Regions from separate parts of the Rheinheimera sp. UJ51 genome, predicted to be linked through region 4. Evidence: predicted binding sites of a transcription regulator. Region 4 holds the regulator's gene; each other region holds the start of a gene.

What was found. The regulator sigma-54, encoded in region 4, starts transcription at its own class of promoters, with help from an activator protein. The targets are predictions, from matches to a motif close to TGGCANGNTNCNTGCTT.
Region 1: the regulator sigma-54 is predicted to act here: its motif matches at 2,443-2,459, upstream of LMJ53_RS02745 (PEP-CTERM sorting domain-containing protein).
Region 2: the regulator sigma-54 is predicted to act here: its motif matches at 3,186-3,202, upstream of nirB (nitrite reductase large subunit NirB).
Region 3: the regulator sigma-54 is predicted to act here: its motif matches at 3,091-3,107, upstream of flgA (flagellar basal body P-ring formation chaperone FlgA).

The regions. Positions count from the first base shown of each region.
Region 1 covers NZ_JAJHOG010000002.1:147,050-152,678, forward strand. The annotation lists gene LMJ53_RS02735 (hypothetical protein) at 337-1,638, shown strand; gene LMJ53_RS02740 (TIGR00645 family protein) at 1,711-2,241, shown strand; gene LMJ53_RS02745 (PEP-CTERM sorting domain-containing protein) at 2,549-3,157, shown strand; gene LMJ53_RS02750 (cytochrome d ubiquinol oxidase subunit II) at 3,264-4,271, opposite strand; gene LMJ53_RS02755 (cytochrome ubiquinol oxidase subunit I) at 4,268-5,629, opposite strand, start outside.
Region 2 covers NZ_JAJHOG010000004.1:300,819-306,447, forward strand. The annotation lists gene cobA (uroporphyrinogen-III C-methyltransferase) at 1-104, opposite strand, end outside; gene nirD (nitrite reductase small subunit NirD) at 101-475, opposite strand; gene nirB (nitrite reductase large subunit NirB) at 462-3,029, opposite strand; gene LMJ53_RS07350 (prolyl oligopeptidase family serine peptidase) at 3,539-5,629, shown strand, end outside.
Region 3 covers NZ_JAJHOG010000001.1:449,499-455,127, reverse strand. The annotation lists gene LMJ53_RS02080 (flagellar assembly protein T N-terminal domain-containing protein) at 1-702, opposite strand, end outside; gene LMJ53_RS02075 (LPP20 family lipoprotein) at 939-1,400, shown strand; gene flgN (flagellar export chaperone FlgN) at 1,449-1,883, opposite strand; gene flgM (flagellar biosynthesis anti-sigma factor FlgM) at 1,883-2,200, opposite strand; gene flgA (flagellar basal body P-ring formation chaperone FlgA) at 2,279-3,004, opposite strand; gene LMJ53_RS02055 (chemotaxis protein) at 3,131-4,060, shown strand; gene LMJ53_RS02050 (CheR family methyltransferase) at 4,077-4,910, shown strand; gene flgB (flagellar basal body rod protein FlgB) at 4,974-5,375, shown strand; gene flgC (flagellar basal body rod protein FlgC) at 5,378-5,629, shown strand, end outside.
Region 4 covers NZ_JAJHOG010000002.1:353,589-359,217, forward strand. The annotation lists gene LMJ53_RS03645 (Na+/H+ antiporter subunit G) at 1-246, shown strand, start outside; gene LMJ53_RS03650 (HPr family phosphocarrier protein) at 282-557, opposite strand; gene rapZ (RNase adapter RapZ) at 547-1,404, opposite strand; gene ptsN (PTS IIA-like nitrogen regulatory protein PtsN) at 1,401-1,871, opposite strand; gene hpf (ribosome hibernation promoting factor) at 1,881-2,168, opposite strand; gene LMJ53_RS03670 (RNA polymerase factor sigma-54) at 2,194-3,681, opposite strand; gene lptB (LPS export ABC transporter ATP-binding protein) at 3,730-4,452, opposite strand; gene lptA (lipopolysaccharide transport periplasmic protein LptA) at 4,449-4,940, opposite strand; gene lptC (LPS export ABC transporter periplasmic protein LptC) at 4,930-5,484, opposite strand; gene kdsC (3-deoxy-manno-octulosonate-8-phosphatase KdsC) at 5,481-5,629, opposite strand, start outside.

The sequences.
Region 1 (5,629 bases), 210 kb from region 4:
GCCAAGGCACGGGGTTTTAGTTTATCGGTAGTGAACGCTCACCAATAAGCACGACCCCGTGCAGCGCAGAGGAGCACGAGGAGTAGGCTAATGATGTAGGTCACAACTGAAGAATTCATTTACTGTATTGCTGCCTTATTTACAGAACGCCATATTAATAACATGGTTATTTTTGCAGTGCAACAGTATAGATGGCTAAATGGATAAAAACTTTGGTTGTAGGCTGCGCCATTTTCAGTGTGCTGTTCGATTTTCGATGGGCTCTTTACTTAACCACGTTGCACCCAAGCCGCGACAACGTTAGATTAAGGCTTGCTGATTTTTAAGGAACGTCTTGTGCAAGTAAAACTGATTTTCTCGGCCCTAACCATGGCCACATTATTGGGCGCGTGTCAAAAAGCGCCAGAACCCGTTGTGACAACAGATGCGTGGTCGCCTTTGGCTCAGCGTTATGTCAGTTTAGTTTTGGCACTGGGCGAGCATGATAAAAGTTATGTCGATGCCTATTATGGCCCTGCCGAATGGGCAGAACAGGCCAAAACGGCTGCGCAATCAGCGGCAGAGATTGCCACTGCGGGCAGTGCTTTACAGGCTGAAATCAGGGCGTTAAGTACAACGGATGCGCAGCTACGATTACGCCAGCACTATTTAATTACGCAATTAACGGCCTTAGTCAGCCATGCGCAAACGCTGGCAACGGGCGAGCGGGCCAGTTTTGAGCAACAAGCACAACAATTGTATGACACCTTGCCGCCGCAACGTGATTTGGCCAGTTTTGATACTGTTTTAGCCGAGCTAGATGCGCTAGTGCCAGGCGAGGGGGATTTAACCGAGCGAGTGGTTGCATACCGCGCGGGCTTTGTGATCCCGCAAGATAAACAACAGCAGGTCTTTGAGCGGGCGATAGCGGAGTGTCAGGCTCGCACGCTCAGTCGCATAGATTTACCCCAGCAGGAGCGTTTTACGTTGGAGTTTGTCGAAGACAAACCTTGGAGTGGCTATAACTGGTATCAAGGTGCGGCTTATAGTCTGATCCAAATTAATATTGAGCGGCCCATTGATATCTCGCGCGCGGTCGACTTGGGGTGTCATGAAGGGTATCCAGGGCATCACACCTACAATGCATTGTTAGAACAGAAATTAAAAAACGAGTTACAGTGGGTCGAATTTAGCGTTTACCCCTTATTTAGTCCGCAGTCGTTAATCGCGGAAGGTACGGCAAACTATGGCATTAGTATGGCGTTCCCTGGTGAGCAAAAGATGCAATTCGAGCGTGATGTGCTCTATCCGTTAGCGGGCTTAGATGCTGCGTTGGCTGCAGAGTATGAGCAATTTTTAAAGTTAATGGCTCAACTAAGCTATGCCGGTAATGAAATTGCGCGGTTATACCTCAATGGTGAAATTGATGCGGCAACGGCACAAAGCTTACGCCAACGTTACTTGTTGCAAAGTGAAGCAGAAGCCAAGCAAGGCATCCGGTTTGTTGATACCTATGGCGCTTATGTGATCAACTACAATTGGGGCAAGGATTTAGTGAAGAACTATATCGAGCAAGCCGGCTCTGAAGATGAGCGCTGGCAGCGTTTTATGAGTTTGTTGTCAACGCCGAAGTTGCCGTCTTCTATTGCTTGGGAATAAAATGCTCGCAGTTGCCCGTCGCTCGTGTTTACATGCGCGACAGCTTACTTAAACCGATAAACAGGAAATTGCATGGAACGTTACTTTGAAAGACTGATGTATGGCACGCGCTGGATCATGGCGCCGATATATCTGGGTTTGAGTTTATGTTTAATGGCATTAGCCATTAAGTTTTTTCAGGAAATATTTCATGTTATCCCAATGATTTTTAGCATGAAAGAAGTAGAACTGATCCTGATCACCCTAAGCTTAATTGATATTGCTTTGGTCGGTGGTTTGTTGGTGATGGTGATGTTTTCAGGTTATGAAAACTTTGTCTCGCGGCTCGACTTACACGGCCATGATGACAAGTTAGGTTGGTTGGGTAAGTTAGACTCTAACTCACTGAAAAACAAGGTAGCGGCGTCTATTGTTGCAATTTCGTCCATTCATTTGCTAAAAGTGTTTATGAATACCGAATCTATCGATAACGATAAGATTAAATGGTACTTATTGATCCACATTACTTTTGTGTTGTCGGCTTTTGCGATGGGTTACTTAGATAAAATTTTGCGTGATAAGCCTGATGCAAAAGCCGTGAGTGTTGAAAACAGTAAACTATAACATTTAGCCGGTAATCGACATAACAGCGTTGAGTTAACTAGGTTTTTGTATAATCCAGGCTAAGTAGCTACGCGTAGACCTATTTATTAGGATCGGTTTATGTGTAGTTACTTTGTCTAACGGGTTGCTAAAGTGACAGCTTTTTTTACAGTCTGGTTAGACCTCTTTTTTTAAACTCTTAAAAATCAACTGTTTAATTTTTGGCATTTATTTTGCATTGTTTTTTAGTGTTGTTTCTTGCCATCTCTAAACAACCTCGAATTCTTAATCGTGAATAATGACCCATCAAATGATATTTGGAGTACAGATGAAACTTAAGGTATTAGCACTTTCGCTAGCATTTACCCTTTCAGCGGCTTTTCTACCGGTCTCGTCAGCTCATGCCGGTTTAATCAGTGCCGATTCTTCGACTTGGAATTCAGCAGGTACTGCTCTTGCAAGGAATGCTAATCTTTCAACGGCTAATAGTTTTTACATTTGGAATAATAATACTAACTGGTTTATCCGTTGGACTTTTAGTAGTGTTCAAGAAATATACGGTAATATTGAATTACCCAATGGCAGCCCATTTCGTTTTCACTCATTTGAGTCAGGTACATATGACTCAATAAATGCTGCTGGTGACTTCACTTCGTATGTTACGGGTGGTTATCTTGATGGTTTGGATTTTACCTTAGCTGCGGGAGAGACCTTTAATTTTCAAGTGTTTAAGACAAACGGTGGTGCTTTAAATTTTGACGTGTATAGCGGCTCTCCACTCGTTCAGTTTAGCTCTTTGAATAATGGCAATGGTATATTTTTAAGCAATGAGATCCCAAGAGGCGCTGACGTTACTGCAGTACCAGAACCGACTACTCTTGCTTTAATCGGCTTGGGTTTATTAGGTTTGGGCGCTACTCGTCGTCGTAAAGCTTAATCCTTACCTTGTTTTACTAAAAAACCAAAAGCTGTAAACAGCTTTTGGTTTTTTTCATTTCAAACGCCCTTTAAATATTCTAAAGGCCGCGTGTTCTCGGCGGCATTTAATAATACTTTAAGCCGTCTGCTTTACCTCTAAAGGCGTAATAGGCTACTGCGGTATAGGCCGCGATCACCGGAATCACCACTACTGCGCCAAAGAAAATAATCAGTAGCGATTCCCGCGAGCTGGCTGCTTGATAAAGCGTCATTTGGTTTGGCACGACAAACGGATAGAAACTTAGGGCTAAACCGATAAAACTACTGATAAAAATCACGTTACAAATGGCAAAGGGCAACCAAGCACCGGCATCTTTTGGCAGTGGTAAACGTTTTAAGGCCAAATAACCAATAACAAACATGGCAAAGCACAACAACGGGATCGCAGCAAAGAAATAGGCTAATGGCGGTTCAGTCCACACTTGTAACACGTTAGCGTTGACCATAGGGTTAATCAGGCTCACCGCCAAGATCCCGCTTAGCGTTAACACGCCCGCTATTTTACAGTGCTTAATGGCATGCAGTTGCAGTTCACCGCTGGTTTTGCCAATCAGCCAGGCATTACCAATCATCGCATAGGCGGCCGTAACACACAGACCGCTGAAGCACGCGAAAATAATACTGCCCGTATGATACTGTAAACCCATCACATAAATGCCCAGCATAAAGCCCTGACTGAAGGTTGCTAACAGCGATCCGGCTTTAAAGGTGTAATCCCAGTACACTTTACGCTGAGTTTTTACCTTAGCCCGAAAGTCAAAGGCAACACCGCGTAAAATTAAGCCGATGAGTAACATGGCCGTGGGCAAATATAACGCATGTAAGATAGCGCTGTGCGCGGCGGGAAAGGCAACCAGTAACAAACCTACCGCCAATACGAGCCAAGTTTCATTGGCATCCCAAAACGGGCCAATCGAGGCAATGGCCGTATCGCGCCAAGCTTGGTTGCCCATAGGTAGGGTGATGCCGACACCTAAATCATAACCATCTAAAATGGCATAGAGTAAAATCGACAGGGCCGTTAGGCCACCAAAAACCAGGGCCAAATGTTCTGCCGTTAACCAATTCATCATGCTGAAGCTCCTGTGGCTTTGTCAGTGGCTGGCGCGTTTTCAGGTAAACCTGGCATCGTCAGATCATACTCTTCTACTTCTACCGCACGCTTGGCTAACCAGAACAGCGTTTTGATATAGAGCACCAGCAACACGGCATACAGCACTAAATATAAGCCTAGGGTTAGCGCGACATGCTCACTCGGCACGGTAGTTACCGCGTCACGTGTTTTTAATAAGCCATATACTAAGTAGGGCTGCCGACCAATTTCGGTGACATACCAGCCGGCTAGGGTGGCGATCCAGCCCGAGAACGTCATACCGATCAATACTTTTAAATGCAGCGGTGTCAGCGTTTTATGCCGCACCAGTTTGATACTGCTCCACCACGCCACTAACAGCATTAACATGCCGATACCCACCATAACGCGAAAACTATAAAACACCGGCGCAACGGGCGGATGCTCGCCGACAAACTCATTTAAGCCTTTCAGTTCGCCATCCGCATCGTGCGTTAAAATTAAACTGGCGAGTTTGGGGATCTGAATCGCGAAGCGGTTTTGCTGGGTTTCAGCATCGGGAATGGCAAATAACACCAGTGGTGCGCCCTTTTCGGTATGCCAAATCCCTTCCATCGCCGCGATCTTTTGCGGTTGATGTTCTAAGGTGTTTAAGCCATGAAAATCACCGACCAAAGCTTGGGTGGGCGCTAAAATTGCGGCCGTAAATAGGGCCGTTTTCAGCGTTAGTTTCGGCGCTTTTTTATTATCGCCACGCAATAAGCGATAGGCAGAAATACCCGCCACGAGGAAACAAACGGTGAGGGCCGAGGCCAGCAACATATGCATAAAACGATAGGGAAAAGACGGGTTAAAAATAATCGCTAACCAGTCGGTGGCATGCACTACGCCATCGCGCATTTCAAAACCGGCAGGCGTTTGCATCCATGAATTCAGCACTAAGATCCAAAATGCCGAGAAGGTGGTGCCTAAGGCGACTAAAAAAGTGGCAAGGGTATGCGCCCAGCGCGGCACTTTATGAAAACCAAATAGCATAATGCCGAGCATGGTAGCTTCAAGAAAAAACGCCGTTAAGATTTCATAGGCCAGTAAGGGCCCAGCAATATTACCGATGGTTTCCATAAAACCAGGCCAGTTAGTGCCAAACTGAAACGACATGGTAATGCCGCTAACGACACCCAGTGCAAAGGTTAGCGCAAACACTTTTACCCAAAAGCGATAAGCGCGCATCCAAACCGGATGCTTTGAAAAGTCGAAGCGTAACTTGAAGTAAAATAACAACCAACCTAAGGCAATGGTAATGGTTGGGAACAGGATATGAAAACTAATATTGGCCGCAAATTGAATACGCGACAGAAT
Region 2 (5,629 bases), on a different contig from region 4:
TGACCTGTTTTTGGCAAAGTCTGTTGTGCATAAGGTCGTGCTATCGGGAAAAAGGGGGCAAACCATTGACTCATGGGCCGACGAAACAAGGTTAAAAAACTCATACCATCGCCTCCATCTTAGTTTCTGCTCGGGGCTGCGAGCTCTTTAGTTGTATCCAAATAGTCTGTTCTTGCCGTTGTACTGGGTAAACACCCACGCTGATCTCAGGCATTTCTATACATTGGCCGTTGTGTAAATCAAAATGTTGCTTGTAAAGCGGCGAGGCGACAACCAGCCTATCGCCAATTGAACCCGTGATGCCACGCGCTAGCACATTTGCTTGGCCAATCGGATCAAAGTTGTCGATGGCAAATAACTGGTTTTGCCCGGTGATAGTGAGGCTGAACAGGGCAATTTGTTGCCCGTTGACCAAAACACAAACCCCACTGTTGTCGACCAGATCACTCGTGGTTGCTACGTTAAACCATGTCATGGGTGATCTCCTCAGACTCAATCATTGTTACGGGTATACGCTGTTGTTGCTGCTTCTCTTCTAACGTTGCAGGGCGGATTTGCCCTCGCTCTTGCACAAACAAAATATTGCTATCACCTTCGGGGCTATTCACAAAATGTCGGAATCGTTTTAGGGCCTCTGGATCGTCCAGTGTGCGTTGCCATTCACAGGCATAGCTGTTAACCAAACCGGCCATTTGTTTTTCTAATTCAGCGGCTAAGCCAAGGCTGTCATCGATAATCACTTGGCGTAAATAGTCCAGTCCTCCCTCGAGTTTTTCTAACCAGACCGATGTGCGTTGTAAGCGATCGGCCGTGCGGATATAAAACATTAAAATGCGATCGATATAACGGATGAGTGTTGGCGTATCCAGGTCAGTTGCAAACAGATCCGCATGGCGAGGACGCATACCACCATTACCACAAACATATAAATTCCAGCCATTTTCAGTAGCAATGACCCCGATATCTTTACTTTGCGCTTCGGCACACTCGCGAGTACAACCAGACACGGCCATTTTGATTTTATGCGGGGAGCGCAAGCCTTTATATCGGCTCTCTATAGAAATAGCTTGGCCCACACTGTCTTGAACACCGTAACGACACCAAGTACTGCCTACACAGGATTTAACAGTACGTAATGATTTACCGTAGGCATGACCTGTTTCAAAACCGGCATCGACCAAACGTCGCCATATTAATGGCAGTTGTTCTAGCCTTGCGCCAAATAAATCAATGCGTTGACCACCAGTAATTTTGCAATACAACTGAAAGTCGTCGGCCACTTGCGCTAAAACCAACAATTTTGCTGAGCTGATTTCACCACCAGCAATGCGAGGCACTACGGAGTAAGAGCCGTCTTTTTGCATATTCGCTAAAAACGTATCGTTGGTATCCTGTAACGCGACATGTTTGTTATCAAGAATGTATTCATTCCAAACCGAGGCTAAAATTGATGCAACGGTAGGCTTACAGACATCACAGCCTTGGCCTTGGCCATAACGCTGCAGTAACTGTTCAAAGGTGGTCAGTTGTTCAACTTGCACCAAGTGCAATAATGCTTGGCGTGAATAGGCAAAATGCTCACAGAGATGGTTGTTGACCGCGACTCCACGCAAGGTTAATTCGGTATCCACTACAGATTTTAGTAAGGCTGCGCATCCACCACAGCCAGTGCTAGCTTTTGTGCAACGCTTAATACTGGCTAGTTCAACATGACCTTGCTCGATGCTGGCAACAATATCGCCCTTGGTTACGTTGTGACAAGAGCAAAGCATGGCATTGTCTGGCAGCAGATCAGCGCTGAGCGTCGGCGTGTTGGCGCTTAATTGCGGTAAAATGAGGCTTTCCGGGGCTGCGGGCAGAGGCAGCGCATTTAAAAAATATTGCAGCAGGGTGTCATATTCAGCAGTATCACCCACTAACACCGCGCCGAGCAATTTATCGCCGCTGTCATTGAGAACCAGCTTCTTATAAATTTGGCGAATGGGATCTTGATATGTTAAGCATTGTGCCCCTGGTGTGCGTGCATGCGCATCTCCGATTGACCCCACTTCTACACCCAGAAGTTTTAAACGGGTGCTCATATCGGCGCCCTGAAACCGGAGTGCTTGGCCGGTCAGATGACTGGCGGCTACGCGGGCCATTTGATAACCTGGCGCGACTAATCCAAATAGTTGGTTTTGCCATAAGGCACACTCACCAATGGCATAAATATCTTGCTGTGATGTTTGACAGTAATCATTGATGATAATGCCACCTTTAGCTCCGATAGCCAGACCAGCATCTTTTGCTAGTGCGTCATAAGGGCGGATCCCGGCTGAAAACACCACCAAATCGGTTTCTAAAAAGCTGCCATCGCTAAATTCTAAGCGGTAGCGGCATTCGTCACCTGCAACTATGGCTTGTGTGGTTTTACCTGTGTGTACACCTAAGCCCAACGCGGTGATCTTTTGTGTTAATAACTGGCCACCTGCTACATCGAGTTGCACAGCCATCAATTGGGGGGCGAATTCAACGACATGGGTGGTTAGCCCGAGTTGTCTTAGCGCATTTGCCGCTTCTAAACCCAATAAACCGCCGCCAATAATCACGCCGGTTTGGCTGTCTTGAGCACTGTGCGCGATAGCCGTTAAATCGTCCAATGTGCGATACACCAAACAATGTTCTTGTTGATGACCCGGGATCGGCGGCACGAACGGATAAGAACCGGTAGCCAGTACGAGCTTGTCGTAATGATAGTTTTCGCCACTGGCAGTGAATACTGTTTTACTTTGCGGTTCAATTCGGCTGACCCAGCAATTTAAGTGGTATTTAATGCCTTGTTCTCGATAATGCTGCTCAGAAGTGAGCGCGAGTTCGGCACGATCCTTACCGGTAAAAACACTGGATAGATAAACTCGGTCATAAGCCAATTGTGGTTCACCACACAGTACAGTAATGGTTGCTGTAGGCGCTTTTGCCCGCAATTGTTCAACAAAATGGTGCCCAACCATACCATTACCCACGACCAAAATATGTTGCGATGCTGTCATCGTTAGCTCCTTGTGCAATAAAAGTTGGCACCTTTAAAGGCGTGCCAAACAAAAAAGCCCGCAAACAGTGTTTCCACTGTGTGCGGGCTTCGTTGCCGTGATGGCATCGCTTTACTGATGCCAACTACAAATTGTTTAGATGTTACTTTTTATACTATGCAGGATTGTTGCCATAATCCTAGTGCTATGAAAATAAACAGTTTTAATTTTTTTAAGCACGCTTTAGTTTGCTAATTTGCATCAAATTAGTGCAGGCTGGCACCAGCATGAAGCAAAAAAACGCACAACATGATAGGGGTCACCGTTGGGGGGATATTATCGTTGAACGCAAATTCGACCAGTTGCCTAAAACAAAGGTTGGCTGTCGCGAGCAAAATAGGCAAATCACGACAACTTTGTTAAGCTCAATGGCTTAAAAATATTAAGAGTTACCCCGTTTGCATGAATAAAACAAACATGCTGAGGCTATCTTCAGCGCTAAATAATAAGAGTAATGGAGCCCACGTTAAATGAAATATGCATTAACTTTGCTGGCAGCCGCGGTCTTAACCGCTTGCGGCGGTGCTAAGCAAGATGTCGTCCCGGAGCAAAATGTGACTGTCACTCAGCAACAAAGCGCAATTAACTACCCCCAGAGCCGCCAAGGTGATGTGGTTGATAACTATTTTGGTACACAAGTCGCCGATCCGTATCGTTGGTTAGAAGACGATCGTAGCAGTGAGACCGAAAGCTGGGTAAAAGCGCAAAACGAGAGTACTTTCGCATATTTAAAACAGATCCCATTTCGGGATCAGATCCGCGATAAATTACAACAATCGTGGAACTATGAGCGGATTAGCGCACCGTTTAAAGAAGGTGATTATACCTATTTTTACAAGAATGACGGTTTACAAAATCAGTTTGTGTTGTATCGCCAAAAAGGCGATGGCGCTGCCGAAGTGTTTTTAGATCCCAATACTTTTAGCGCTGACGGCACAACGTCCATGGCCGATATTCAATTCTCCGCAGACGGAAAACTGGCCGCTTATGCCATTTCAGAAGGTGGCAGCGATTGGCGTAAAGTGATCGTTATCGACACTGAGACCAAGCAACAAATTGGCGATACGCTGATTGATATTAAGTTTAGCGGTATTGCTTGGCAGGGGAACGACGGTTTCTTCTATTCTAGCTATGACAAACCCGATGGCAGTGAACTCTCTGCCATGACTGATCAGCATAAGTTGTACTACCACAAGCTTGGCACGCCTCAATCAGCGGATCCGGTCGTATTCGGTGCCCTAGATGGTCAGAAACATCGTTATGTAGGCGCTGAGGTCACCGAAGATAATCGTTATTTGCTGGTGTCCGCTGCGGTGTCGACGTCGGGTAATAAGCTTTTCGTGAAAGATCTCACCCAAGCCAATAGTGAGTTTGTTGCGATTGTTACCGATACCGATTCAGATGTGGATCTGGTGGACAGTGACGGTGACATGCTCATCTTAGCAACTAACCGTGATGCGCCTAATCGTAAAGTGGTGAAAGTGTCGGCAAAAGCACCGCAGCCAGAAAATTGGCAAGTGCTGATCCCGGAAACTGAACATGTGCTGCGTATTAGTAGCGGCGCAGGCTTTTTATTCGCTAATTACATTGTCGATGCGATTGCCAAGGTAAAACAATATGATATGAACGGCCAACTGGTGCGCGATATCGAATTACCGGGTTTAGGCAGCGTGGGCGGCTTTGGCGGTAAAAAAGAGGCGGATAAGCTGTATTTTAGCTTTGCTAACTACATCACGCCGGGTTCTATTTACGCGTTTGAGCCAAAAGCGGGTGAAACCTCGCTGTATAACCAGCCGAAAGTGAATTTTGACCCAAGCAACTACGTGTCTGAGCAGGTGTTTTATACCTCTAAAGACGGCACTAAGGTGCCGATGATCATCAGCTATCGTAAAGATTTAAAACGCGATGGCAGCAACCCCACCATTTTGTACGGTTATGGCGGTTTTAATATCAGCTTAACGCCATCTTTTAGCGTAGCGAATGCGGTATGGATGGAAATGGGCGGTATTTATGCGGTGGCCAATATTCGTGGTGGAGGTGAGTACGGTAAAGCCTGGCATAACGCCGGAACACAATTACAAAAGCAAAATGTGTTTGATGACTTTATTGCTGCGGCTGAATATCTGCAAACAGAAAAATACACTTCCAAAGAGAAAACCGCCGTTCGCGGTGGTTCAAATGGTGGTTTATTGGTGGGTGCAGTCATGACCCAGCGGCCAGAGTTGTTCAAAGTGGCGATCCCGCAAGTGGGTGTACTTGATATGTTACGTTATCATACCTTTACCGCCGGTGCGGGTTGGGCCTATGATTACGGTACATCAGAGCAATCAGCCGATATGTTTAACTATCTGCAAGGTTACTCGCCGGTACACAACGTGAAAGCGGGCACCACTTATCCTGCCACCATGATTACGACAGCCGATCACGATGATCGCGTGGTTCCTGCGCATTCGTTTAAATTTGCTGCAGAGCTGCAAGCCAAAGCCAGCAAAGCCACTCCTCAGCTTATTCGCATTGATGTTAATGCAGGCCATGGTGCGGGTATGCCAGTGGCGATGGTG
Region 3 (5,629 bases), on a different contig from region 4:
TCGCTCATAGGTATCAAACAACACCACTTCTAAAGTAAAGAAGCGTTCGCGTTGGCTGCTTTGCCAAAATTTGCTGATTTTATCACCAAGTGATAAATCTTGAATGGTGGCGAATAAAATAAATTGTTGGCCTTCTGCAAAAAACTGATCGGCAACATTGGCGGTTAATTGAGATTGCGCTATGGGTTCGTCACGCACTTGTAATGCTAAGCCTGGGCCAAAGTCACGCAAATGGCGCGACAGCTGTCGTGTACTGTGTTCACCTAGTTCAAACAACTGGCCATAAATGGCGTCTTGCCGCGCATCTAAATGCACTTGGGTGACCAATAATGGGTTTCGAAAATTAGCCGCACAGCTTTTAGCCATGGGCAAGATATGGGCTTTTAGCGTAATAAACACCTGTTGTTGACTGTGCGTTTCTGACAGTAATTGTACTTGTCGCAGCTCTGCGCTAGTGCTAAGCGTAACCGAGTGATGTTGCAAGATCCCTTGCACCACCTGTTGTTGGCTTTCTAATTTTGCCCCTGCAAATAAGGTAGCGCGTTGCAGTGCATCTTCAATAGCTGCTCGACGCGCGCTATCTAAATCGCCACGTTCAATACTGGCTTGCCCGGTGGCTTCATACCAGTTGGCGTAAAGCGAACTGCTTTGGCTTAAAGCGGCAAGCCCGAACAAGAGGGTGGATAGAATGCGTATTCTCATAGTCTGCCATCGTGTGAATTTATTGATTAGGTGTAAGCGCCTATTTCATTGTTTGCTTAGCGTAAGCTAAGCACCGGCGTTACAACGTATCTACTACTAAGGTACAAGCAAATAATGTGCCGAACTGGATCTTTGTAATGACTGGCGCGAATTTTGCTTAGGTTTTGATATCAGAAAAGCGTTGGTTTAGGCAGCGCCCGCTATCTGCCTTACTTGCCGTGACAGGATGGGTTATTATGATAAAGAACTTAAGCGCAGTTGTGATCCTTACAACATTAACAACAGCTTGCGGCCAATTGGCTGATAGACATATTGAATATCAACAAGAAACGCCACTGGCTTTCCCGGTGATCACGGCGCTAGGCGCAGCGCCAATATCAGCACAACCGGGTGCGAGTGACAGCCAGCGTATGTTAATGGCGATGCGGGCCTCTAAATTAGAAGCTTATCGAGAATTAGCTGAGCGGGTTTATGGTCAAAGAATTGACAGCAAAAACACCTTAAGTGCCATGGTCGCGCAAAATGATGTGTTAGAAGCGTCAGTGCAAGGTGTGATCCGCGGTGCGCGGGTAGTGAAAACCTACGCGGTTGAAGATACTTATATTACCGAGCTATCGCTGGATTTTGCCGAGGTATATGCAACCTTGCAGCATACCGAGCCGAAGCAAAGTATTCGCAGTGTACGTTATTTGTGGTGATGGCAAGGCCTATTAAGCGCCAATAATTGCTTAATAGGTAAAGTTGGATCAAGCTTTTACGCCGCTGCCTTTACTATCTACAGCCGGTTTGCCTTTGTTGGTGTAGGTTAAGCCGGACTTACCGTTCGCTGATAAAATCTCATGCTTTAATCGACCTAGCGTTAACTGGCTGTGTTCTAAAACCTGCTGGTTAACGGCAGTTTGTTGTTTGCACTGCGCCAATAAATCATCCAAAACAGCAATACGCTCATCAAACCAAGAGTGTTTGCGTTGCTCTGCCAGATCTTCAGATTGGCTGAGTGCCGTATCGGTTTGTTCAATTTGTAGCAATAAGGTATTTTTTTGTTCGATGATGTCGTTTAAACGCGGTACATCACGTTCGGTAACCGCTTTAAGCTCATGTTCTAGCAACAACAAAAGCGCAGATAAATGCGCTTGTTGTTGGTTCAGGCAGGTGAGGGTGGCGCTTTGTGCTGTATTCATTAGCGGTCGAATAAATCGCCCTCAAATTGCATGATACGCTTAGCTAACTGCTCAACATTAATTTTGTATTTGCCTTCAGCAATGGCCTGTTTAATTTTATCGACTTTCTCTTGATCGATACCGCTACTGTTACTGGCCTTTTCTTGCAATTTAGAAAATTGCTGAGCCTGCGGTGTAATAGAAACCGAATCTTGCTTTTGCGTTGCCTGACTACCGGCATTTTGCTGCACAGTAGTTTGTTGGCGCTGCACCAGTTGATCATTTTTATCTGTTTTAACCTGCGGAGTATTTTGCAAGTTATTAATATTAATCGCCATAATAGAACCTCTTCACCTAAACTTTAGTCCTTATGCTTAGGTTAACGGCCGCTACAAAGAAAACTTTAGGTTTATTTTCTAAAATTTTACTTGAACTTGATTAACCCCAACAACCTCTGCTTGAATACTGCGCCCAGATTGCTGGTTTCTCACGGTAACTATAGCACCTAGGGTACCATCTTGCTGTACCACGCCAGTGGCAGTAACAGATAAACCGCTGTTATTAATTTCTATTGTAACAATATCACCCCGGCATACAAGACAAAGATCTTGAAGGTTGATAATTTGACCAACACTCAGGCTGCGTTTATTTTTACTACCAATAATCTCAGCCGGTTGCTGCACAATATTACCCCGAACTAAGCGTCGCTCACGGCGCTCAATTTCTAGCATATCGGCCGTGATAGCCGTTCCTGGAGAAATATTTTGCCGCATCACCACTAAATCAAGATACTCGGTGATCCTAGCTGAGATAAACAACTGCCAAGCCACAGGGCTGTCACAGCTTAGTTGCACGGTGGTTTGGCGCGGATTGTAGCTTGCCGGTAAACTAAATTGCAGGGCATTAGCACATTCTTTATCACCAATCCGAGTATCCAAAGGGGTCACGCTTACCTCAGTATCTGCTGACAGTTCGCTGGCTAAGGTGTTTTTTAACCAATTTTCTGTCAGGGTCGTTAATTGCTCGGGACTATAGTTTGCTAAGGTATTTTGCTCGGCAAAAGCCGATGCACTCAGCGTTAAACCTAAGCACAGTGCCTTGATTAAAGCGGTGGTATTACGAAAATTTTCATACTTTTTCATAGGGTTTGTCTATGCTTAACTAATAAAGGGCTATAACATACCTGAATCATGTATTGACGCCGATTTTCTGACACTTAGAACCAATCATGCAAATACCACGCCTAAGGCTGAAGTAAGGAAACCCAGATGTCCAGTATTCTAGATTCCGTCAACCAACGCACCCAACTTGTGGGTCAGAATCGATTGGAGTTATTGCTGTTCAAGCTTGCTGGACGCCAGCGTTATGGCATTAACGTGTTTAAAGTGCGTGAGGTGTTGCAATGTCCGCGTTTAACCAGCATGCCCAAACGCAACAAGTTTGTACGTGGTATTGCGCACATTCGTGGTCAAACCATATCGGTCATTGATTTGAGCTTGGCTATCGGCGGGCGAGAAATTCAAGATCTATCCACCGCGTTCATTATTATTTCTGAGTATAACCGCTCGGTGCAGGGCTTTTTAGTTAGTTCAGTTGAGCGAATCGTTAATATCAACTGGGAAGCCATCATGCCGCCACCAAAAGGCACCGGTGGTAAGCAAAGCTATTTAACGGCCGTGACCGAACTGGATAAAGAATTAATTGAGATCTTAGATGTTGAAAAAATTCTCGAAGAGATTTCACCCTCACCGACAATGATCCACGATGAAACGGTGTCGAAAAGCATTGCAACTGATTTAGGTGATCGAATTATTTTAATTGCCGATGATTCTACCGTGGCGCGTAATCAGGTGAAACGGGCATTAGAGCCATTGGGTGTAAAAATGCACTTGGTCAAAAATGGCCGCGAAGCGCTGACCTACCTGCAACAATTAAGTGAACAATGCCAACATTCGATTACAGAAAAAGTGGGTTTGCTGATCTCTGATATCGAAATGCCGGATATGGATGGCTATACCTTAACGGCGGCTGTGAAAGCCGATGTGAAACTGCGACAGTTACATGTGATTTTACATACCTCGTTAAGTGGCGTGTTTAATCAGCAAATGGTACAAAAAGTGGGGGCTGAGGATTTTATTGCAAAGTTTAATCCCGATGAGTTAGCGCAATCAGTGCAAAAATGGCTCCACGTTGAATAATTGGTAAGGGTCATGCGTGCAGAATAAGCAGTTACAAGAATCGGAATATCGGCAATTTCGGGATTTTCTCGAGCAACAGTGCGGTATCGTGCTGGGTGATAATAAGCAATATTTGGTTAAAAGCCGTTTAACTCCCTTAATGCAACGTTTTAGCCATGGCAGTTTATCTGAGCTGGTTGCCAAAACCATGAGCCCGTTTGAACGACAGTTACGCTCAGCCGTGATTGACGCCATGACCACCAATGAAACCTTATGGTTTCGTGACAACTACCCGTATGAGCTATTAAAGAATCAATTATTGCCGGAGCTGGAAAAAACTTGCCGCAGCGTCAAAATTTGGTCAGCGGCCAGTTCATCGGGGCAAGAGCCTTATTCTATTTCAATGACCGCGCTAGAGTTCCAGCAAAGCCGACCAAATGCCTTTCCTGGCGGGGTGAATATCCTCGGTACCGATATTTCTAATACGATGCTGGAGCATTGCGCCAGAGCCGAGTACGACGGCTTAGCCTTAGCGCGTGGTTTATCACCTGAGCGGCGCACGCGGTTTTTTGAAGATACCTCTAATGGCATGATGCGCGTTAAAGATAACGTGCGTAAAAGAGTGACGTTTCGGCATCTTAACCTGTTAGACAGTTATACCCTGCTAGGAAAATTTGACATCATATTCTGTCGTAACGTATTGATTTACTTCTCTCCTGAAGTGAAAGCGAAAATAATTAAACAGTTTGCTCAGTCATTAAACAGTAAAGGCTATTTAATCCTCGGGGCCTCAGAGTCATTATCAACCATGAATGAAGACTTTGACATGCTGCGTTGTAATCCTGGCATTATCTACCGCAAGAAATCTTAACTCTGCATCTTGGCCTGCTTTTTGCTTCCTCAAATTAAGGTTACAACATGAGGTGGCAAAAAAATGGCAATCAGTTTAGACAAAGCCTTTGGCATGCACGAACAAGCGTTGCTGGTTCGAGATCGTCGTGCGCAAGTGCTGTCAGAAAACGTCGCTAACGCTGACACTCCTGGCTACAAAGCTAAAGACATCGATTTTCAGCAAGCGCTGGTGAACGCCCAATCTCGGCAACGCAGTTCCATGCAGCGGACGCATGATGGGCATTTCCCCATTTCAACTGCAACCCGGCATGAAGTGAAGTTTCGCAATCCAGAACAAACTGACACCGGCGATGGTAACAGCGTGGATATGAACCGCGAGCGTAATGCCATGATGCAAAATGCCATCGAATACCAGACCAGCCTACAATTTTTGAATAGTCGGATCAGTGGCTTGAAAAAAGCACTGACAGGAACAGGACAGTAATTATGAGCTTATTTAAAGTGTTTGATATTGCTGGCTCTGGCATGACCGCCCAGTCAGTGAGAATGAATACCACAGCCAGTAACATTGCCAATGCGAATAGCGTTAGCAGTAGTATCGATCAGGTTTACCGTGGTCGTCACCCGGTGTTTGCCACCGAGTTTGCGCAAGCGCAGCGGCAACAAGATGCCGGCTCTGGCGTTAAAGTGCTGGGAATTGTCGAATCTGACGCGCCACCGAATGTGGAATATGCGCCC
Region 4 (5,629 bases):
GGCATGGGCGGTATTTTGTTAGGTTCGATGTTATTTTTTAGTGCGACACCCGGTGAGATCAGCGTGCATGAATTGTTGATTACTATTTTCTTATTGATCACCGCGCCAATCAGTGCACATATGCTTATTAAAGCCGCGCTACATCATCGCACTGAGGCGATTGCGCGGACTACAGGTGAGCAAGAATTGAAGCGAGGACAGTTACAAAACAGCAGCCGTTCGCATATTAAATCGAATTTACCCTAAACAACCTAACAATAGCGTAAAGCACAGGCTTTACGCTATTCGCCAAAACCGGTATTAATTAATAAAGTGATCGCCTCTAATGCCTCAGCAGCGTCAGGGCCTTCGGTGGTCACTGTCAAGGTTTTACCTTTACTACTGGCCATCATCAACAAGGCCAGTACGCTAGCGGCATCTGCTGTTTTACCATCTTCTTGCACTAATTCTACTTTGGCATCAAATTGCTGGCTTAACTGCACTAGCTTGGTGGCGGCACGTGCGTGTAGGCCCAGAGCATTAATAATCGTGACTGTTGCAGCTAACTTATCGGCCATGATGTCTGACTAATTCCCGATGGCGAATTTGTACATCTTCGCGTTGGCTGCGGAAGGTTTCGGCTAGGCTTTGTGCGATATACACAGAACGATGCTGGCCACCAGTGCAACCAATCGCTATCGTTAAGTAGCTGCGATTGTTACGCTCGAGATGAGGTAACCAGCTGGCGATAAAGGTATTGATCTGCCACGTGTATTTTGCCACCACGTCTTGTGAAGCGAGGTAATCTTTAACAGGCTGATCTATACCAGTGAGCGGTTTCAGATCCGGCTCCCAATGTGGGTTGGGTAAAAACCGCGCATCGAACACAAAGTCGGCATCCTTTGGAATACCATATTTAAAACCAAAGGATTCAAAAAGTATCACTAAACGGCCGGTCTTTTGGCCTAAGATCCGCTCACGTAATTGCTCGGCCAACTGATGCACATTCAGTTCAGTGGTATCGATATATAAATCGGCGCGGCTAGAGATAGGATCTAATAACTGTTGTTCACGCGAAATGGCTTCATCGAGCGACATCGCTTGATGGGATAGCGGATGCAAGCGACGCGTTTCGCTAAAGCGCTTAATTAGCGTGGTGTGATCCGCATCCAAATATAAAATCGTCAGTTCCAGCTTGCGCGGCAGATATGACAAAATGTCTGATAACTCATCGGGATCGCCCGGTAAGTTACGCACATCAATACTCACGGCAACGCGTTCATATTGGCCCATTACTGCAGTTGCCAGAGTCGGTAATAGATTAACCGGGAGATTGTCGACGCAGTAATAGCCGAGATCTTCCATGACTCTCAGAGCAACCGATTTGCCAGAGCCTGAGCGGCCACTGACGACGAGTAGTTTCATGACTCACCTGTTTTTTGGCTATAGTCGAGGAGTAGCTGATACAGTTGTTCATCTGACTCGACATGGCGGATTTTTTTGGTTAAATCTTTCTGACTTAACAGTTTGGCAATACCGGATAACGTACTTAGGTGCGTTTGGCATTGCTCCGTGGGTATTAAAATAGCGCAAAAAATATCGACAGCTTGATTATCTATCGCATCAAACGCGATAGGGTCTTTACTGACCACAAACACCAATATCGGTTGGGTTACGCAGTCAAGTTTGCCGTGAGGAATGGCGATGCCGCCACCGATGCCGGTTGAACCGAGTTTTTCACGGGTCATTAAGGCTTCAAGAATCGTGTATTCGGATAGTTCGGGAAGCTGCTGGTGAGCCAGTTCGGCGATATATTCGAGGATACGTTTTTTACTGTTAAATAGAACTGCACTTTTCGTGCAGTTCTCCGCTAACATCGCGTTTAAATTCATAATAATGTCTTAGTGTCGTGACAGTTTTTCTTTGTGTTTAATGACCTGCCGATCGAGTTTGTCTATTAACTGGTCAATCGCAGCATACATGTTTTCGTTCTCAGACACCGCAAACACTTCACCACCGGTGAGATGGATTTTAGCTTCGGCAATCTGTTGTAATTTTTCCACGTTTAAGATGACATGTACATTATTAATGTTCTCGAAATGACGCTCTAGCTTAGCAAATTTATTCTCGACATAATCTTTTAAGGCTTCGGTAATTTCGACGTGACGGCCTGTTAAATTGATTTGCATAGACTCTTCCTTTTAGTTAAGACACTTACAGCAGGGTCTTTCGTTGATTTGACGGCGGAATAAACAACGATTCGCGGTATTTAGCGATAGTTCGCCTAGCCACGTTTATCCCTTGTTCTAACAAAATCTCCGCCATTTTACTGTCACTGAGCGGTTTTGCCGGATTTTCTGCCGCCACCAATTTTTTAATAAAGGCGCGAATGGCAGTGGAAGAACATTCACCACCACTCTCTGTACTAACATGACTGGAGAAAAAGAATTTAAGTTCAAAAATTCCACGCGGTGTATGCATATATTTATGGGTGGTGACGCGTGAGATCGTCGACTCATGCATACCGACCATTTCTGCAACATCATTCAACACCATTGGTTTCATGGCTTCTTCACCATGCTCAAAAAAGGCTTGTTGTTGCTGCACAATGCAATTGGCTACTTTAAGCAAAGTATCGTTTCGGCTTTCTAAGCTCTTTAAAAACCATTTAGCTTCTTGCAAGTGCGAGCGAATAAATTGCGTATCAGCGGTGTTTTTAGCGGTTTTGCTCATCGCCGCATATTGCTGATTGATCCGTATTTTGGGCATAGCATCAGCGTTTAATTCGACTTGCCAGCGACCTTTTACTTTTGTCACCGTGACATCAGGAATAACATACTGTTGCTCTTGTTTAATCACATCCGCACCCGGCCGTGGATTTAAACTGTGGATCAACTGCATGACTTCCTTTAACTCTTCTTCTTTGAGTTTAGTCACGCGCATCAAAGAACGAAAGTCTCTATTCGCTAAAAATTCGGTATAGTTGCTAATAATTTGTTTTGCATCATTTAAATAGGGTGTCGTTGGCTCAAACTGTCGTAATTGCACCAGTAAACACTCTTGCACCGAACGAGCACCGACCCCGACCGGATCAAATAATTGAATGCGTTTAATCACGGCTTCAACTTCGTCGGCCTCGACTTCGTTAGATTGCAGTGAGTCGAGTATTTCTTCGCAGCTGATACTTAAAAAACCATTGTCATCGATGGCTTCAATAATGATTTCAGCAATAGCCCGGTCGATTTCAGAAAAGGGCGTGAGTTGCATTTGCCAACGTAAATAATCTTGCAGGGTATCGCTGGTTTCACCCTGATACACCATATCGTCATCAGGCATGTTGCCACTGCTAACTGGAGCGGCACTGACTAAGTCATCCCAGTTATTATCTAGCGGTAAATCTTCTTGAATGTTTTGTTGATTCAGATCATCGCTGGTATCGCGATCGGCTACGTCTTTTTGCTCTGAGTTTTTGTTGCGTGGATCGTCAAGGGTATCGCGATTGATATTGCCAAGGCTGTGATCAACCTCATCTGGCTGACGTTCGAAATCATCGTCGCCTTCGAGTAACGGGTTCGCGTCTAACGCTTCCTGTATTTCTTGCTGTAGCTCAATGGTAGACAACTGTAATAGGCGTATCGCCTGTTGCAGTTGTGGCGTCATGGTAAGCTGTTGTCCTAGGCGGAGTTGCAAAGAGGGCTTCATGTACCTGTAATTCTCTCCTGAATGCGCAGTTGCGTTCTATCTTCTTTACTATAGCCTGAATTGCTCACCTAGGTATACATCACGCACCTGCTGATTTGCGAGAACATCTTGCGGAGAGCCCGCTGCAATCAGTTCGCCATGACTGACAATATAAGCGATTTCACAAACATCTAACGTTTCACGTACATTATGGTCAGTAATGAGAACACCAATGCCACGTTGGGCGAGGTGTTGAATGATTTTTTTGATATCAAGTACTGAAATTGGGTCAACCCCAGCGAACGGTTCGTCTAATAAAATAAAAGCGGGATCAGCGGCTAACGCCCGTGCGATCTCAACCCGACGACGCTCGCCACCAGATAACGCCATCCCTAAACTGTTGCGGATATGACCGATATGAAATTCTTCTAATAAATCATCGGCAATTTCAGCGCGGCGTTGCGTGCTTAAATCTTTGCGGGTTTGCAAAATGGCCAATAAGTTTTCATGCACGGTCAATTTACGAAAAATCGAGCTTTCTTGCGGTAAATAACCAATGCCGGCGCGGGCACGTTGGTGGATAGGAGCAAAAGTAATATCTTGCTCGTTGAGGGTAATGGTGCCTTTATCCGAGGGAACTAAGCCAACAATCATGTAAAAGGTTGTTGTTTTACCTGCACCGTTAGGGCCCAATAAACCGACAATTTGCCCTGCATTAACTTCTAAGCTGACATCTTTCACTACCTGCCGGCTTTTATAGCTTTTGGCGAGGTGCGAGACCACTAACTTCATGGAGTGTCCTTGTTTTCTGGGGTGAAAATCGTGGTAACGCGACGATTTTGCTCACCTTCAGCACTTAATTGTTGTAATTCAATGTTGTAACGGATCACGGCACCGCGCACTAAGCTACCGCTTTGCATTACTTCGGCATTACCCGATAAGGTTAAAATGCGGCTGGCACGGTCAAATCGGATCTCATTCGCTTGAGCGGTTACAGGACGATCACCTTGCAAAGTTTGTGAATAGGTCGCCGGTGAGCCTGTTGTAATAAACACCTCTTTACCTTTACCGGCACTGGCGTCGACTTCAAGTTTATCCGCTTTGATCAACATGGATCCCTGACGTACTACAACGTTATCGGCATAACTGGCAATGCTGTCAATTAATGAGGCTAAGGTTTTATCTGCATCGACCGAAATAGGCTGTTTATGATCCGGTTCGGCGGCCAAACTGACGGCAGAAAAAAAGGCCAGAACAATCATTAAGCTATTAATTTTCATTGAAATATACCGTCTCTAAATGCTTTTGCAATTGCATGGTTTCTTTTGTTAAATCGACATGCATACCTTGCCCTTTAATGAAAAAACCGGCGCCGGTGATCTGAACGATTTCATGCGTATGAATACTTTTTTCAGGCAACATCAGTTGTAATGAGGCCGTTTCAACCCGCTCTACTAAACCTAGGGTTTGTTTGTTTTGCAAAACCACTTGGTTTTCCAAAATAATCTTATCTTCAGGAAACCAGACGCCTTGTAAGCTACTGATTTCCCAAGCAGGCTGATGCGCTTTATTAAACAGGGTATAGCGCGGTTGATCAAACTGCGTAAAGCCGAGCTGTTCAAAATGCTCTAATTTCAGTGCCTGCACATGATCGGCAATATAGCCCTCATTGTCGTAGATGCGCAAGGTAACATTTTCAGCAATGTAATCCGGTTGAAATTCTCGATCCACTTGCAGATCCACTTGCTCAACGTTGGGATTCAACCACAGGTAGCCCGCGACTATCACGAGTAACATGACGATGAGCACAAAAAACTTTCTCATGAGCTGCTGCCATCAAATTGTAAAAATCGCTGTTGCGCAATGAGTAACAGATCGCATAATTCGCGCACTGCACCAAAACCGCCAGGTAATGACGTGGCTAAATGGGCGTGCTTTTGCAAATAAGGATGTGCATCTTTTACCGCGA